Regions from separate parts of the Clostridium sp. FP1 genome, predicted to be linked through region 2. Evidence: a T-box and tRNA genes for the amino acid it is inferred to sense, from the RefSeq annotation. Region 2 holds a T-box; the other holds one or more tRNA genes.
The links. A T-box is a leader RNA that pairs with one kind of tRNA and senses whether it is charged. The one in region 2 lies ahead of G9F70_RS03950 (methionine--tRNA ligase), so its partner is inferred to be a tRNA-Met.
Positions count from the first base shown of each region.

Region 1: it has a tRNA-Met gene. The T-box ahead of G9F70_RS03950 (methionine--tRNA ligase) is inferred to sense a tRNA for this amino acid. The anticodon was not compared.

Region 1 is NZ_JAAMNJ020000001.1:4,897,668-4,900,851, reverse strand. Features, by position in the region: tRNA gene G9F70_RS23315 (tRNA-Leu) at 47-135, shown strand; tRNA gene G9F70_RS23310 (tRNA-Met) at 141-216, shown strand; tRNA gene G9F70_RS23305 (tRNA-Met) at 222-298, shown strand; tRNA gene G9F70_RS23300 (tRNA-Met) at 487-562, shown strand; tRNA gene G9F70_RS23295 (tRNA-Leu) at 648-736, shown strand; tRNA gene G9F70_RS23290 (tRNA-Met) at 742-817, shown strand; tRNA gene G9F70_RS23285 (tRNA-Leu) at 903-991, shown strand; tRNA gene G9F70_RS23280 (tRNA-Met) at 997-1,072, shown strand; tRNA gene G9F70_RS23275 (tRNA-Met) at 1,078-1,154, shown strand; gene spoIIE (stage II sporulation protein E) at 1,616-3,184, shown strand, end outside.
Region 2 is NZ_JAAMNJ020000001.1:779,301-782,484, forward strand. Features, by position in the region: gene aspS (aspartate--tRNA(Asn) ligase) at 1-43, shown strand, start outside; gene G9F70_RS03945 (hypothetical protein) at 156-1,148, shown strand; T-box leader at 1,226-1,482, shown strand; partial or broken gene G9F70_RS03950 (methionine--tRNA ligase) at 1,660-2,480, shown strand; gene G9F70_RS03955 (hypothetical protein) at 2,631-2,966, shown strand.

The DNA.
Region 1 (3,184 bases), 4.1 Mb from region 2:
ATATAAAATGTTGCTACAAGGCAACACTTTGTATGTTAATAAGTTAGCTGGAGTGGCGGAACTGGCAGACGCACAGGACTTAAAATCCTGCGGTGGTTAAACACCGTACCGGTTCGATTCCGGTCTTCAGCACCAAATATCGCGGGATGGAGCAGTTGGTAGCTCGTCGGGCTCATAACCCGAAGGTCGCAGGTTCAAGTCCTGCTCCCGCAACCAAACATGGCGGAATAGCTCAGCTGGCTAGAGCATTCGGTTCATACCCGAAGGGTCGTAGGTTCAAGTCCTATTTCCGCTACCATTACCATTATAAATCTAAATTTGATTTATGAAAAACAGTTGACATGTTAAGCAGATAAGTGTATAGTTATAATTGTCTTACAATAACTTATATCAACACAAGAAATTAAAATTAACAAAATACAGGACTTATTATCCTGCAAGAGTTAAACGTGATATTGATTTGGTTTAGACTTTTAATACTAATATCGCGGGGTGGAGCAGTTGGTAGCTCGTCGGGCTCATAACCCGAAGGTCACAGGTTCAAGTCCTGTCCCCGCAACCAATAAATTTTAAATTACTGAATATATCAGTTAAATAAAATTTTATAATAACTATGCGAGCATGACAAGTATGCTAAAATCAAATAAGCTGGAGTGGCGGAACTGGCAGACGCACAGGACTTAAAATCCTGCGGTGGTTAAACACCGTACCGGTTCGATTCCGGTCTTCAGCACCAAATGTCGCGGGGTGGAGCAGTTGGTAGCTCGTCGGGCTCATAACCCGAAGGTCACAGGTTCAAGTCCTGTCCCCGCAACCAATGAATTTTAAATTACTGAATATGTCGGTTAAATAAAATTTCATAATGACTATGCGAGCATAACAAGTATGCTAAAATCAAATAAGCTGGAGTGGCGGAACTGGCAGACGCACAGGACTTAAAATCCTGCGGTGGTTAAACACCGTACCGGTTCAATTCCGGTCTTCAGCACCAAATATCGCGGGATGGAGCAGTTGGTAGCTCGTCGGGCTCATAACCCGAAGGTCGCAGGTTCAAGTCCTGCTCCCGCAACCAAACATGGCGGAATAGCTCAGCTGGCTAGAGCATTCGGTTCATACCCGAAGGGTCGTAGGTTCAAGTCCTATTTCCGCTACCATAACTCATAAGGAAACTTATGAGTTATTTTTTTATTTCATAAAAAAAACATAAAGCTAAATTTTAACGACATTTCAGAAGGAAAGTCTCCCATTTCTATAAGTGGGAGTTACAAGCTATAATAAATAGAAAACTTCAGTGGGAGTCTAAATCACCTTCTGAAGTCGTTAATATTGCAGCATCGCAGATGATGATTTAATATATCCGCAAGTAAAAACATATAAATATAATTTCCTCAAATAAATAATGGCATGAAGTGACAAGCTTCATTTAATATTTTAAAACCTGCTATATAAATATGGTAGGTTGTTTTATATTATAGGAGATTGTAAAATCTAATTGTAAAAATTATACAAATTAATGTCTCATGAAAAATGTATAAGCATCTCATCTTATGACAATTATTTCCAAAAGCCTTTGCTATAATGAAGTTCTAATTAACAAAGGTGGGTGATTTGTAAAATGCAATACGGTATTGATATATTTCCATACCAAAGACTTAAAAAGATAAAAGAGGAAGTACAAAAGAAAAATGAATTAAATATTAATTTAATTATTAGAGCAGTTGTTTATTTTACAGTAAGTTTATTAATAAGCAGGGTGCTACTTATTAATAATACGGCACCATTTGGTATAGCTTTTTTGATAGCGACAATATTTATTAATAATAAAAAAATTTCTATAATTACAGCTAGTGGTACATTTTTAGGATATATCACTTTATACAAGAGCATAGTAAATTTACCATTATATTTAGTATTAATAGTTACCATTGCTGTTTTAAGTAATATTTTTAATAAGATAAGAGTGAAAACTAGAGCTTTAGCTAGCATGTTTGCCATTATTATATTTGAATTGTTTATTTATAATTTTTTCATCATTAGGGTAAGTGGATTAATGGCTTTCTTAAACGCAATGTTTCTAGTCTTATGTATCTTTCCTTTATATTTTATTCTAGATTACAGTCTTTTATGCTTTAAGGAAATTAAAACAAAGCATATATTTTCAAACGAAGAAATAATAAGTATGTCAATTATAAGTTCACTAATTATAGCAGGAACTTGGGGACTCAGTGTTTTTAATATATCAATTACAAACGTTTTAGGTTTGGCTTTTGTTATAATAATAGCTTATATAAACGGAAGTGGAGCTGGTGCGGCATCTGGAGTTGCTATGGGTATTATTGTAGGAATGTCTTCTAAAAATATGATTATATTTATAGGAATGTATGGTATTTGTGGCTTAATAGCAGGTGTGTTTAAAGAAACTGGAAAGTGGCTAAGTGCAGCAGCTTATCTAGTAGCTTTTTCAATAATAAAAATATATTGTATTACAGGATCTGAGTTTATAATATTCGAGGCAATGCTTGCAGCGGTGATATTTTTGCTTATACCATTAAAAGTATACGCGGAATTATCTACAGAGTTTAACGCAGATAAAAAGAGGGAATATATTGAGCAAGGATATATAAATAAAATTAAAGATACATTTGTAGGAAGGTTAAATAATTTTTCTGATGTGCTTTCTAATATGTCCGATATATTAAATAATTTAGTGGATAATGAAAGATTGGCAATGAAGGGCAAAAGTAGTGCCTTAGTTGAAAATCTTGCAGATAGGGTGTGTAGTGATTGTAATATGAAGTCTATGTGTTGGAAAAGAGAGTTGCATTATACATACGCAGCATTTGAAGAATTAATCCAAAATTTTGAAAGAAAAAGCGACAGTGTACCAGAAGAAATTGAAAGAAAATGTATAAAGCGAACTGCTCTACTTAAAAATACAGAGGATATTGTTAATAAGCATATTATAAATGAAATGTGGAGAACAAGACTTAGTGAAGGTAGAGAGCTCTTAGCAAATCAGATTAGCAATATGGCGGATTCTGTTTCAGAAATCGTTGAAGATTTTAATTCTGAGATTCAAATAGATACTTCTATGGAAAAGCTTATTTGTAGAGCATTAGATAAAAATAGTATTAAGTACAATGAGCTTATGTGTTTAAATGACAAGACGGGAAGAATGAACATT
Region 2 (3,184 bases):
GGCATCTCTTTTTCCTAGAGATAGAACAAGACTCGTGCCTTAGTTTTTGTATGAGATTTTAATATTGTGCATTAAATGTAGTTTAAATTTGATTAATATAATATTTTGTTTATTTGATTTAGATGGTATAATATTATTAAAAAGAAGGTGAATGGATGATACAAAATAAAGAACATGTAAAATTAGATGAAGTATTGAAATCATTATTTTCAACATCACACAAAGTTTTGTTGGAATTTTTAAATAGTATATTTGATGAAAATTATTGTAGTGAAGAAGTAGAAATATTAGTAGGGAATGGGGAGTTTTCTTTAGAAAATTCAAATTATGATTTTATTAGAGGTGATTTGTTTTTAAATTTATTAACCAATAAAGAAACGTCTGCCAATTATCATATAGAGTTTCAAACTAAGAATGATACAACCATGGCGATAAGAATGTTTGAGTATGGATTTAATAAGGCAAGAGAACTTTCAAATACAAACAAAAACGTTTTTTATTTTCCAAAACAGTTAGTTATATTTGTAGAAGAAAATTCGAATATTGAGGATGAACTAAAACTAAAAATAGTTTTTCCAAATGGTAAAGAAGTGGATTATAGTGTTGCGGTTATGAAGTATTGGCAATATAGTGACAAAGAATTAATACAGAAAAAACTATATCCCTTACTACCACTTCAAATATTCAAGTTTAGGAAGGAATTAGATAAAGTTTCAAGATACAAATCTAATTCACAAGAGAAAATTAATATAATTTTAGAAAAAGCAAAACAGATGGCATTTTTAGTAGCAAAAGAGGTTAAGGAATTGAATAGCAATAACGAAATATTGGACGAAGATTTGCACAAAATGTTATTAGCAGTACAAAACTTAATTGAGTATTTAAATACAAATTATGGAATAGATAATAAAATTGAGGAAGAGGTGAGTGATATGACTAAAACACTATATGATCCAGTTGTAGCAGAAGCAGCAACAAAAACAGCAAAAATAGAATCTGCATTAAAAGTGTTAAATTCACTATTTGGAGAAATTCCACAGGAATATGTTGAAAAGATTAGTAATGCTACTATAGAAACAATAGACGATATTTTTGTTAATTTGGGGAAAATAAAGGAAATAAAAGAAATTGAAAAATTTTTACATTGAATTCATTAAAAACGTAAAGTTTATAGCTTGACAATCAATTGAATGAGCGTATAATCAAATTTAATAAAATATTATTCATAAATGTTAAGAAAAGGAAAGTACCTTTAAAAATACTTTTACAGAGAGTTCTTGTTGGTGAGAAAGAGCAAAGGATATTAAGGAGAAAATGGCCTTGGAGCGGTGCACCGAAATTCTAAGAATTTAGGCTGCAACGGGTTCACCCGTTATAGTGACAAAAGTATAATCACGTAGTTGTGACGTACTTGATGAGGCCTATATTGTGAAATATAGGTGAATTAGGATGGTAACGCGAAGTCTAACTCTCGTTCCTAAGATTTATTTCTTAGGTTCGGGAGTTTTTTATTTTGCAAAAAAATTATTAGGGAGGTATTTTACATGAATATTTTTATTGGAGGAGCATGGCCTTATGCAAATGGGTCACTAGTTTAAATATTGTTTTGACAAATTAGATTTTTCTTATGATCGTTATTCAAGAACGGATGATGAATATCATAAACAAGAGGTTCAGATATTAATTAAGCTTTTATACGAAAAAGGATTGATTTATGAAAAAGAAGTAGAACAACTTTATTGTGAACATTGCAATCAATTTTTACCGGATAGATATGTAGAAGGTATATGTCCACATTGCAAAAGTATTGCTAGAGGGGATCAATGTGATAACTGTTCAAGTTTATTAGAACCCTTAGAATTATCAGAAAGAGTATGTAAACTTTGTGGGAATGAGCCTATAGTAAAAATTTCCAAACAATTATATTTTAAGTTGTCAAAATTCGAAGGTGAAATAAGAAAGCATTTAGAAAGTTCTAAAGAGAATTGGAGAATAAATGCAGTAAATAATACAGAGAGATATTTGAATGAAGGATTAAAAGATAGAGCTATATCAAGGGATTTATCTTTAGGAATAGATATTCCAATTAAGGGTTACGAGGATAAAAAAGTTTATGTATGGATAGATGCTGTGTTAGGTTATTTTACTGCATGCAAAAAATGGGGAGAAGAAAACAATAAAGACTTTACGAAGTTTTGGAAGAGTGAAAGTATTTCTTACTATATTCATGGAAAAGACAATATACCTTTTCATTCAATTATTCTTCCAGCGCTTTTAAGTGGTATAGGATATAAAAAAATGCCTGATAAAATTATATCTAGTGAATATGTAACCCTTGAGGGCAAGAAATATCAACTAGTAATAATTGGGCTGTATGGATATCAGATATTATTGAAAGATATAATAGTGATTTGATAAGATACTTTTTTATAGCAAATGCTCCTGAGAAAAGAGATGCAGATTTTTCATGGAGAGAATTTATAAATAATAATAATGGTGAATTGTTAGGTGCTTATGGAAATTTAGTTAATAGAACTTTAGTATTTGTTAAGAAATATTTTAATAATATAATTCCAAATGAAATTGTAAATGAAGAAATTAGAAGAAATGTAGAGCAGCTATATAAAAGTGTGGGTAGCAGTATTGAGAAAGGAAATTTAAAAACAGCTATTGAAGAGGTATTTGAGTTTATTAGAAGTATAAATAAATATTTTGATGAGAAAAAACCATGGATTACTGTTAATAGCAATAATGACGAGTGTAGTGACAGTATTTATAATTGTTTATTTTCAATAATAAATATAGCAAATCTATTAAATCCATTTTTGCCTTCATCTTCGCATAAGGTAAAAACTTGGTTAGGATGTGATGTTAATAACTCGAGAAGCGTTGATTTGAAAGTTAATATTGTTATAGGGGAGTTTGAAATATTGTTTCAAAGATTAGATAAAAAACTAATTGATTAAGAGTTAAATATGTTAAAGGAAAGTATAAAATAGAAGTATAGAAAATAATTTATAAATAACCAAATTAAATAATAATTTCCAAAAATGTATTGACAATGTATTTATAAGATTGTAATATATTATTATATTCAGTGAGTGTACCTAGTTTGTACTAGCGGTACAGGGACCATCCTACACGTAGATAACTCTACGGAGTCACTTCTTAAGTGATTTCGTGG